Linked DNA regions of Azoarcus olearius. The protein of the gene in region 1 interacts with the protein of each later gene in a pairwise test. Links are inferred from orthologs where the notes say so. Each region holds a gene or a part of one and is shown on either strand. Other genes may lie near its edges.

Region 1 (3,174 bases):
GCGAGGTGGAGATCGACACCACGTGGAACGCGACATAGCGCACTGTCGAGAACAGGTCGGCGTGGGCCTCGAACTGCTGCAGGTAGACGGTGAGCAGCGCGATGCTGAACAACAGCACGGCGAAGAAGAAGGGAATCTCCGGGTCGCGCAGGTAGGGCGCAAACGAACGTCGCGACAGCGCCAGGTAGTGGGTCGAGAAGTTGAGCGCGGACGCGAGCGCGAACACCATCGCCACGCCCTCGACCGCGACGTTGCCGAAATAGCCGAGCGATTCGTCGCGGCTGGAAAAACCTCCCAGCCCGGTGACCGAAAATGCGTGGATCACCGCGTCCCAGCCTTCCAGCCCCGCCAGCCACAGGCTGAAACCGCAAGCGATGGTCAGCAGGATGTAGGTAAGCCACAGCCCCTTCGCGGTTTCGGCGATGCGCGGCGTCAGGCTGGTTTCCTTCATCGGCGTCGGCACCTCGGCCTTGAACAGCTGGCGGCCGCCGATGCCGAGCAGCGGCAGGATTGCGACCACCAGCACGATCACCCCCATGCCGCCTATCCAGTGCATGAAGGTCCGCCACAGGTTGATCGAAGTCGGCAGCCGGTCGAGCCCGGTGAGCACGGTGCCGCCGGTGGCGGTGAGGCCGGATACCGCTTCGAAGTAGGCGTCGGTGGGCGTCAGCTCGGGCAGGAAGGCCATCAGCGGCAGCGCGCCGAATACCGGCAGGATCACCCAGGTCGCGGCCACGAGCAGGAAGCCGTCGTGCACCCGCAGGTCGCGGCGCCGGCTGCGGGTGGCGGCCCACAGCAGCAGGCCGGCGAAGAAGGTGACGAGGATGGCCTGATCGAATGCCATTTCCGCGCCGTCGCCCAAGGCCCAGGCGACCGCCAGCGGAAAAACCATCAGCAGGCCGAAGATCATGATGATCAGGCCCAGGGCGTTGAAAGCGGGGAAATAGGCCCGCGCGTTGGCGCCGCGCATCACAGGAAAGTGAATCCGACCTGGAACAGCTTTTCCACCTTGCGCACCAGGTTCTTGTGGGTACAGAACACGATCACGTGGTCTTCGCGTTCCACCAGGGTGTCGTGGTGCGGAATGATCACTACGCGGCGCAACAGCTTGCCGTCGGCGCGCTTTTCCTCGCGCACGATGGCGCCGATGGTGGCGCCCTTCGGCAGGGCGATTTCCTCGATCCGACGGCCGACCACCTTCGAATCCTTGGGCGAGCCGTGGGCGATGATCTCCAGCGCTTCGGCCGCACCGCGGCGCAGGCTGTGCACCGCCACCACGTCGCCCCGGCGCACATGGGCAAGCAGCGAACCGATGGAGGTGTGGGCCGGCGAAATGGCGATGTCGATCGGCCCGCCCTGCACCAGGTCCACGTAGCTCTTGCGGTTGATCAGCGCCAGCGTGCGGCGCGCGCCCATGCGTTTGGCGAGCGAGGCCGACATGATGTTGTCTTCCTCGTCGTTGGTCAGCGCGACGAACAGGTCCATCTCGTCGATGCCTTCGTTCTCGAGCAGCTTCTCGTCGGTGGTGTCGCCGCTCAGCACCAGCGCGTTGCTCAACTGGGTCGCCAGCGTTTCGGCCCGGCGCTTGTCCACTTCGAGGAGCTTGACGTGGTAGTCGCGCTCGATGCTGCGCGCGAGACGCAGGCCGATGTTGCCGCCGCCCGCGATCATGACCCGCCGCATCGGCCTGTCGGTGCGCCGCAGTTCGCGCATCACCTGGCGGATATGCACGCTCGCCGCGAGGCAGAACACCTCGTCCCCCGGCACGATCACGGTGTCGCCTTCCGGGATGATCGGCTCGCCGTTGCGGTAGATGGCGGCGATCCGGACCTCGACATTGGGCAGGTGGAAGCGCAGCGCCTTCAGCGGGTGGCCGACCAACGGGCCGCCTTCGAAGGCGCGCACACCGATCAGGCTGACGACGCCGTCGGCAAACTCCAGCACCTGTAGCGCCTCCGGAAAGGCGATCAGGCGCTTGATGTAGTCGGTGACGATCTGCTCCGGACAGATGGAAAAGTCCACCGCGAAGTTTTCGTCATTGAGGAGTTCCGGGTGATCGACGTAATCGGTCGAGCGCAACCGGGCGATGCGCGTCGGCAGATTGAACAGCGCTTTCGCGACCCGGCAGGCGCACAGATTGGTCTGGTCGGACTGGGTGACCGCGATCAGCAGGTCGGCGTCGTCGGCGCCGGCGTCGCGCAGTACCGAGGGTGAGGCGGCGTTGCCGCACACGGTGCGGATTTCGAGCCGTTCACGCAGGCTGGCGAGCTGGTCGGCGTTGGTGTCGACCAGAGTGATGTCGTTGGCTTCGGAGACGAGATTTTCCGCCACCGAAGCGCCGACCTGCCCGGCGCCGAGGATGATGATCTTCACGCGCGACCACCCCGCTTGAAATTTGGGACCGCGATTCTACGCTGCGCGGGTAGGCCGGCGATACCGTGCCGGCACCGTGGCTTCAGGCCTCTTCGTGACGCCTGCCCGCCTGCAGGCCCAATTGCTTGAGTTTGCGATAGAGGTGGGTCCGCTCCAGGCCGGTCTTCTCCGCCAGCCGGGTCATGTTGCCGCTCTCCAGCCGCAGGTGGTACTCGAAGTACATGCGCTCGAAGGCCTCGCGCGCCTCGCGCAGCGGCTGGTCGAGCGAAATGCCGCTGACCGCGGCGTCGGCCGGCGGCTGCAGCAGGCGACGCACGTCGGCGAGCGCGATCTCGTCCTCCAGCGTGCCCAGCGCGAGCGACTTCACCGCGGCCCGCAGCTCGGCATAGCCGCCGGGCCAGGCCTGGGTCCGCAGCTGGTTGAGGGCCGCCGACGAGAAGCGCCGCAACGGCACCTCGCCGCCTTCCACCAGGTGCAGCAGGATCTGGCTCGCGAGTTCCGGCAGGTCGTCCTTGACGTCGGTGATCGAGGGCGGCGCCAGACTGACCTCGAACAGCCGGCTGAGCAGGGATTCGTCCCAGCCGTCGGCAAGTAGCGCGTCCACCCCGCGATCGGTGGCCACGACAATGCGAAGGTCATATCTGTCGAGGCGGTCGATGGCGAACGCGAGGTTCTTCTGCTGGCTGCGCGACAGGCGGGCCAGCTCACCGGCGAACAACACCCCGCCCTGCAGCGCCTGCAGCTGGCCGATATCGACCGGGGCGCTCGCCGCCCCCAGATCCAGCCAGGGCGCGCCCGCGG
Region 2 (3,025 bases), 3.9 Mb from region 1 along the record:
GGGGCCAGGGCGGCGGCCTGACCAGCCAGCTGCAGGAGGCGCGCTGGCTGATCAAGAACGTGCAGCAGCGCTTCGACACCATCCTGCGTGTCTCCCAGGCCATCGTTGACCAGCAACGGCAGTTCTTCGATCATGGGGAGGTGGCCATGCGGCCGCTTACACTCCGGGAGATCGCAGACCAGCTCGAGCTGCACGAATCCACCGTATCGCGCGTCACCACCCAGAAGTTCATGGCGACCCCGCGCGGCGTGTTCGAACTCAAGTATTTCTTCGGCAGCCATGTCGCCACCGATACCGGTGGCGCGGCCTCCTCCACGGCGATTCGCGCGCTGATTCGCCAGTTGGTGGATGCCGAGGACAGGAAGAAACCCCTGTCCGACGCCCGGATTGCCGAATTGTTGGGCCAGCAGGGTATCGTGGTCGCCAGGCGGACCATCGCCAAGTATCGCGAATCGCTCAATATCCCGCCGGTCAGTCTGCGCAAAACGATCTAAAAAGAGGACTCATCATGAATCTCAACATCACCGGGCATCACGTCGAAGTCACGCCGGCGATCCGCGAATACGTCGTGACCAAGCTCGATCGCGTGATCGCGCACTTCGACAACGTCACCAGCGTGAACGTGATTCTCTCGGTGGAAAAACTGAAGCAGAAGGCGGAAGTCACCGTCCACGTGCGCGGCAAGGACATCTACGTCGAGAGCGACGACGCCAACCTGTACGCGGCGATCGACAGCATGGCCGACAAGCTCGACCGCCAGGTGCAGAAGTACAAGCAGAAGGTCAGCGACCACAACCACGACGCCCTGAAGCACCAGAGCCCCGAGGCCTGAGCTTCCGCGCCATCCTCCGGTGCCGGGTGCGGGTATAATCCGCGCCGTTCCGACGACGCCCGCCCGCATCCGCACCGTCCTCCCGCTCCCCGCGCCGCCAGTCCTCCCCGGCCGCGCAAGCCCTCTCCCGCGCATGAGCCTGATCGCCCAACTCCTGCCCCTTTCCAATGTCGTCGTCGATCTCGACGCGAGCAGCAAGAAACGGGTTTTCGAGCACGCCGGCCTGCTGTTCGAAAACAACCAGGGCATCGCCCGCAGCACCGTATTCGACAGCCTGTTCTCCCGGGAACGGCTGGGTTCCACCGGACTGGGTCAGGGTATCGCCATCCCGCACGGCCGCATCAAGGGCCTGAAGGAAGCCGCCGGCGCCTTCCTGCGCCTGAGCGCTCCGGTCCAGTTCGACGCGCCCGACGGCCGCCCGGTGAACCTGCTGTTCGTGCTGCTGGTGCCCGAGCAGGCCAACGAGACCCATCTGCAGTTGCTGTCGGAACTCGCGCAGATGTTCAGCGAGCGCGCCTTCCGCGAACAGCTGCTGGTCGCCCCGGACGCCGCCACCATCCACGCGCTGTTCGCCAACTGGGGGCCCGATGCGGCAGACCAGCGTCGCGCGGCTGTATGAGGACCAGGGTCCCCGGCTGCAACTGACCCACGTCAGCGGGCCGCTCGACGCTGTCCTGTCCGTCGCTGAAGAACGCATGTGGCCGGCCGACCTCGTCGGCCACCTGAACCTGATCCATCCCACCCGCCTGCAGGTGCTGGGCGCCGCCGAACTCGAATGGGCCCGGCGCCAGTCGCGCGAGAAGGTCGCGCACCACCTCAACGGCATCCTGTCCGCGCGCCCGCCCGCCATCATCGTGGCCGACGGCTGCGAAACGCCCAACATCGTGCACGGCGTCTGCACCGCGCATAACGTGGCGCTGTTCTCCACGCCGCACCCCTCGGCCAGCGTGATCGACCAGTTGCGGCTCTACCTGTCGCGCCAGCTGGCGGAAAAGATCTCGCTGCACGGCGTGTTCATGGACGTGCTCGGCATCGGCGTGTTCATTACCGGCAACTCCGGCGCCGGCAAGTCCGAACTCGCGCTCGAGCTGATCTCGCGCGGCCACGGCCTGGTCGCGGACGACATCGTCGAGTTCTCCCGCACCGCGCCCACGGTGCTCGAAGGACGCTGCCCGGAACTGCTGAAGGACTTCATCGAGGTCCGCGGGCTCGGCATCCTCAACATCCGCACGATCTTCGGCGAGACGGCCTGCCGGCGGAAGATGCGCCTGCGCCTGGTCTGCCATCTCGAACGCCGCCAGCCCGGCCAGGACGACCCGAACCGCCTGCCGGTGCAGCAGGAGCAGCAGGTCATCCTGGGCGTCAGCACGCCGCGCGTCACCCTGCCGGTGGCCGCAGGCCGCAACCTTGCGGTGCTGCTCGAAGCCGCGGTGCGGTCCACCATCCTGCAGCTGCGCGGCGTCGACTCCACCCAGGAATTCATCGACCGCCAGAGCCGGATGCTGATGGGCGACGGCGACGGCCTCTGACCCTGGCGCCGCGCGGCGCCCCCTCCCGCCAAGCCCGTCCCCTGCCTGGCAGCCGGCATCGCCCTTGCTGGGGTTGCGCCCCGGCTGCTAACCTCGTCTCCTTTGCCGCGCCCGTCCTTCTGCCATGACTTCCGCCAGTCCCGATTACCTGGAACGCATCCTCAACGCCCAAGTCTATGATCTTGCGGTGGAAACCCCGCTCGATCTGGCGACCAACCTGTCGGCGCGAAGCGGTAACCGGATCTACCTGAAGCGCGAGGACATGCAGCCGGTGTTCAGCTTCAAGCTGCGCGGCGCGTACAACAAGATGGCCAACCTGTCGCCGCAGGCGCTGCAGCGCGGCGTCATCTGCGCTTCGGCCGGCAACCACGCCCAGGGCGTCGCGCTGTCGGCGCAGAAGCTGGGGGTGCGCGCGGTGATCGTGATGCCGACGACGACGCCGCAGATCAAGATCGACGCGGTGCGCAGCCGCGGCGGCGAGGTAGTGCTGGCGGGCGAGTCCTATTCCGACGCGTACGCGCACGCGCTGGAGCTGGAAAAAGCGGAAAAGCTCACCTTCGTCCATCCCTACGACGACCCCGACGTGATCGCCGGCCAGGGCACCATCGGCATGGAAATCCTGCGCGCGCATGCGAAGCCGATCCACGCGATCTTCTGCGCCGTC

What was found.
Region 2: the proteins of trkA (region 1) and ptsN interact in binary tests that used the Escherichia coli proteins (3 or more experiments, as listed by UniProt). The link is inferred for Azoarcus olearius from one-to-one orthologs.

The regions. Positions count from the first base shown.
Region 1 is NZ_CP016210.1:4,438,179-4,441,352, forward strand. Bases 172-3,028 are described here. They hold trkA (Trk system potassium transporter TrkA), read right to left. Parts: upstream 2,374-3,028; coding sequence 970-2,373; downstream 172-969. Other genes in these bases: dqs_RS20300 (TrkH family potassium uptake protein), read right to left, coding at 172-970; dqs_RS20310 (sigma-54-dependent transcriptional regulator), read right to left, coding at 2,456-3,028. Outside these bases: more of dqs_RS20300, read right to left, coding at 1-171; more of dqs_RS20310, read right to left, coding at 3,029-3,174. UniProt on the Escherichia coli protein: Part of the constitutive potassium transport systems TrkG and TrkH. May regulate the transport activity of TrkG and TrkH systems. Binds to NAD(+) and NADH.
Region 2 is NZ_CP016210.1:546,639-549,663, reverse strand. Bases 1-2,708 are described here. They hold ptsN (PTS IIA-like nitrogen regulatory protein PtsN), read left to right. Parts: upstream 1-965; coding sequence 966-1,451; downstream 1,452-2,708. Other genes in these bases: ilvA (threonine ammonia-lyase, biosynthetic), read left to right, coding at 2,486-2,708; hprK (HPr(Ser) kinase/phosphatase), read left to right, coding at 1,420-2,361; hpf (ribosome hibernation-promoting factor, HPF/YfiA family), read left to right, coding at 509-832; dqs_RS02540 (RNA polymerase factor sigma-54), read left to right, coding at 1-494. In the rest of the region: more of ilvA, read left to right, coding at 2,709-3,025. UniProt on the Escherichia coli protein: Seems to have a role in regulating nitrogen assimilation.